One region of the Tildeniella sp. genome, then DNA from elsewhere that is predicted to be linked to it. Evidence: riboswitches for the same ligand, from Rfam matches in the RefSeq annotation. Region 1 holds a riboswitch; the other holds the start of a gene.
The links. A riboswitch is a leader RNA that binds a small molecule or an ion and turns the genes downstream of it on or off. The one in region 1 is predicted to bind cyclic di-AMP.
Positions count from the first base shown of each region.

Region 1 (2,203 bases):
AGGGCTTTGCAACCAACAACTTCTTCCACTCAAAATTTCCCCTGCTCCCCTTGCTCCCCTTGCTCCCCTTGCTTCCTCTGCTTCCCCACTCCCGTTCGGCTGAGCGCTCACGTCGAAGCCACTCCCTAACTCACGGCTGTCGATCGTCGATGGGTGACTAAAACTTGCAGTTGGCTAATCGCCGCATCTAACAACAACCCAGTTAAGCCAATCACAAGGACTGCCAGAAAAACGGAACTTAAGTTGAGGCGGCTCCATTCATCCCATACAAAAAAGCCAATGCCCACACCGCCTGTCAGCATTTCTACAGCAACAATGACGAGCCATGCAATGCCCAGACTGATTCTCAAGCCTGTAAAAATGTAGGGCAAACTGGCAGGCAGAATAATTTTGATCACCCTTCGCCACCGAGGCATTTCCAGTACCCGCGACACGTCCAGATAATCCTGAGGCACGCTGGACACACCTAAGGCAGTGTTAATAATGGTGGGCCATAGAGACGTAATGAAAATCACAAAAATGGCGGAGGGATCGGCAAGATTGAAGATTGCGAGGGCGATCGGCAACCATGCCAACGGTGATACAGGCTTAAAAATTTGCACGATCGGGTTCAGCGCCAGCATGACCGGGCGGGACATCCCAATCAAAAAGCCAACCGGAATAGCCACGATCGCTCCTAACAGAAAGCCCAGCAGCACGCGACGCAAGCTAGCTAGCAAAAGCCAGCCAAGACCCAAATCTCCCGGACCACGTTGATAAAACGGGTTCAGAATGAAATCCAGGTTGTTGACCAGTGCTTCAGCCGGAGTAGGCATGAGATCGCGTCGGAGCAGCGCCACGCCCCACCACAGCAAAAGAATGCCGAGAAATCCCAGCGCAGGCAGAATGACTGTATCTCGAACAAGCACAGGCTTGGTTCGTTTCCAGCTAGCCTGAGCCACAGCGGCAAAAACCGCTGCCAAATTCATCTGAAAAACCATCTTCAGCGCCTCAGAGTCTAAAGCAGGTACAAAAAACTGAGCAGTACTAGCAAGAGACACTGACGAGTCTGAAGCATTGATCAAAATGCTTACTCTTCAGTCCTCCCTCAATGCTGACGGGGTTAGCTGACGGGCTAGGGCTGAGAGATGCCCTCCACTGGAAAGGATCAAGGATCAAGGATGAGTGGTTCAAGCCTTTAGCCTTTAGCCTTTCAACGGTTCGCCCCAAGGTTTGGGTCCTCCGCTCCATTTAATACAGAAACCGCATTGGCTTCAGCGAAAATATGGATTAAGCTGACTGGCTACAGTTATAGCTATGCAATTTAACATACGCTCCTACGGATTGCACAATCTCTCTACAGAAATACGTTTTTGAACATGCCAGTAGCAGCACTCCATACTCAAAATCATCCCATAGCCAGATCAGTGTGCCGATGATTTCCACAAATCGCTTCAGCAAATTGGCTTCCTAGCAGCATCTCAAGGAGGAAGCATTTTGTGGGTAGCTGTAAGGAAAAAGCGGGTAATCGGACTCGAACCGACGACATTCACCTTGGGAAGGTGACGTTCTACCACTGAACTATACCCGCAGAAAAAGGGATGAGAGATAAATAGGAGTCGGAGATGTGTAAGCCGTTGCGAGCCACGCTGTATTAGCCATTATAGAGCGTGAGTTGCACTACAAATGCGATCGTCCATTTTCATCCTTCATCCCTCAGCCTCAAACGTTGCTTGTCGTGGCTAATTTGAATCGATCGTTCACCGCTTTCCAATTGACGACATTCCACCAGGCTTCTAGATAATCAGCGCGGCGATTCTGGTAGTTAAGATAGTAAGCATGTTCCCAGACATCATTACCCATGATGGGGTACAGCCCTTCCATCAACGGGTTGTCCTGATTAGCCGTACTGGTGATTTGGAGTTTGCCCTCTTTGGTACGCACGAGCCATGCCCAACCGCTACCAAAGCGTTTTGTGCCTGCTTCATTGAACTGCTTTTTGAACTCGTCAAAACTGCCAAAGGTTTTTTGAATGGCAGTGGCAAGTTCTCCCGTGGGTTCACCGCCTGCCTTGGGTCCCATAATGACCCAGTACATGGTGTGGTTGATGTGTCCACCGCCATTGTTGCGAACGATCGTGCGAACGTCTTCGGGCACACTGCTGAGGTTGCGAATGAGATCCTCAGCCGTTTTGCCTTTGAGTTCCGGGTGCTTCTCGATCGCA
Region 1 is NZ_JCACKI010000005.1:105,593-107,795, forward strand. It holds gene ntrB (nitrate ABC transporter permease) at 126-980, opposite strand; cyclic di-AMP (ydaO/yuaA leader) riboswitch at 1,078-1,269, opposite strand; tRNA gene AC5JO6_RS02585 (tRNA-Gly) at 1,499-1,570, opposite strand; gene AC5JO6_RS02590 (Fe-Mn family superoxide dismutase) at 1,702-2,203, opposite strand, start outside.

Region 2 (2,203 bases), on a different contig from region 1:
TCACAGCAAAAGAACGCCCCGACAGTGGTTTGGACGTTCTTTTGCAAAGCATTATGGGCGATCGCTGATGCCTAGCTGGTAGACGCTGCGGGTGGAATGCCGAGAATCGCACAGGGGAAATCGGTTGCTAATTGCTGTACAAGCGGGTGTGAGGACGAATCACAGCCTAACAGCAATAGCTCTGCCGACTCAGCTTGAGCCACACGGCGCAACTCTACCGCAACTGACCCAAACCGAAGATGGGTTTTAAGTGACCCGCGCCATTCATCCGCCATATGGCGGGCTTGCCAAAGAATCAAGTCTGCCTGATCAAACTGGTTTAACTGGCAAGATGGGGGGCGAACGGGTGGTTCTGCCACCGCGCTAGTTGAGCGATGTCCAGTTTCTATATAGCGATAGCCATTACCAATCGCGCTGGCATAAAGCACCGGATCACCGTCTGTTTGGGCAGCGAGATGATAAGGCAACGAGGAAACAGGCTGACACTCGCTCTCTCTATCCAACACGTAGACAACTTGAACTGTAACTTGCTTACCCGTCGCTAATCGCGTCCGATGGGCAATCCACAGCGTCAAGTCTAGTGCAGTTTGGCTACAAGGCGAGCCGTTGTAGCCTACAAGAAGATTGATTTCTTTGGGCGATCGTGGCTCAGTTGAGCGATGTGGCACTAGCACCATCTGCTTAGTGAGATCAGGACAACCCAACGCGTCTTGCAGACGTGCGAGCATAGACAAAATATTCATGGTTGAACCTCTCAAGAATAGGGTGTGCGAGAGGTGGGTCAGGTAACAGATACATAACGCTCTTGCATAACAAATTTAAAGAGCGCTTAAGCAGTACCTATCGGGAGACTCCAATAACCACAGCTTTATCAGCAATAGTTTTGGGTTGCTCCTCCCATTGCCGACGGAGTTAGCTGACGGGCTAAGACTGGAAGGTGTCTCTCTCAGCAGCACCGAGATTAGCCCCAATTGATTTGGTTCCTCCGCTTGAGTTAAATGATCACGACAGCTTACGTGCCGGATCAACTCAAATTAGGCTTAACCCACGTTGTTAGACACGTTGTATGCTTGATGCCGAACAGCGACAGTATACATAACGCTTTTAGTCCAGGCGATTGAGCCATCTAGACCGCCAGCGCCATGGCATAAGCAGTACATCGTTATTGGTGAGTGACTTAATCATCCTCAGCTACTATAGCTCACTGTAGAGGGATGATTCTCTCTCCGAGGGAAGCTTAACGGTAGATTTACTGTACTACTGAGCACAAATCTTTAAGGTAGTAGAGACCTGAAGCGGATCGTTCGGCGAAAAGAATGCTTCAGCATTAAGAGAGACTATGAGGTGGTCAGTCTAAAATCAGGATATATGATGAACGGACGATCACAAAACGTCGGTTCGTCGATCTCCACTACGGTTAGGATTTTTGGGCGTGACTGTTTCCCCTTTAGCGTCAGGGCTAGACCTGAAGACTCTGTTTCCCTTCGAGCTGGATGCATTTCAAAAGCAGGCGATCGCCGCCTTAGAAGCGGGTCGATCGGTTGTCGTGTGTGCCCCAACGGGTTCCGGTAAAACGCTCATTGGGGAGTACGCGATCCACCGGGCGCTCAATCGGGGGCGACGAGTCTTTTACACAACGCCACTTAAAGCGCTGTCAAACCAGAAGCTGCGCGATTTTCGAGAACTCTTTGGCGCTGAGTCAGTCGGTCTTTTGACTGGGGATGTTTCGGTTAACCGCGATGCTCCCATCCTGGTAATGACTACCGAAATCTTTCGTAATATGCTCTATGGCACGCCGATCGGGGAAGTCGGCACCTCCCTCACTGGGGTCGAAGCCGTAGTGCTGGACGAATGTCACTATATGAACGATCGTCAGCGCGGCACCGTTTGGGAAGAATCGATCATCTACTGCCCACCCGAAATTCAACTGGTAGCGCTCTCTGCCACCGTTGCTAACAGCGACCAGCTCACCGACTGGATTCATGAAGTCCACGGTCCCACCGACCTGATTTATTCTGACTTTCGACCAGTGCCGCTGGAATTTCACTTCTGTAATCCTAAAGGGCTATTTCCTCTGCTCGACGATAGCGAGAAGCGCATCAATCCCCGTCTCAAACTCAAGGGCGGCAAAGGCGCTCCCGGTAGCAACAAGCGAGGACCCCGACAGGAAAGCCCCAATTTGGCATTTGTGCTGAGCCAACTG
Region 2 is NZ_JCACKI010000073.1:33,448-35,650, forward strand. It holds gene AC5JO6_RS26190 (adenine nucleotide alpha hydrolase family protein) at 72-743, opposite strand; cyclic di-AMP (ydaO/yuaA leader) riboswitch at 887-1,023, opposite strand; gene AC5JO6_RS26195 (DEAD/DEAH box helicase) at 1,433-2,203, shown strand, end outside.
Region 2: linked by a shared signal. The riboswitch ahead of AC5JO6_RS26190 (adenine nucleotide alpha hydrolase family protein) and the one ahead of ntrB (nitrate ABC transporter permease) in region 1 are both predicted to bind cyclic di-AMP.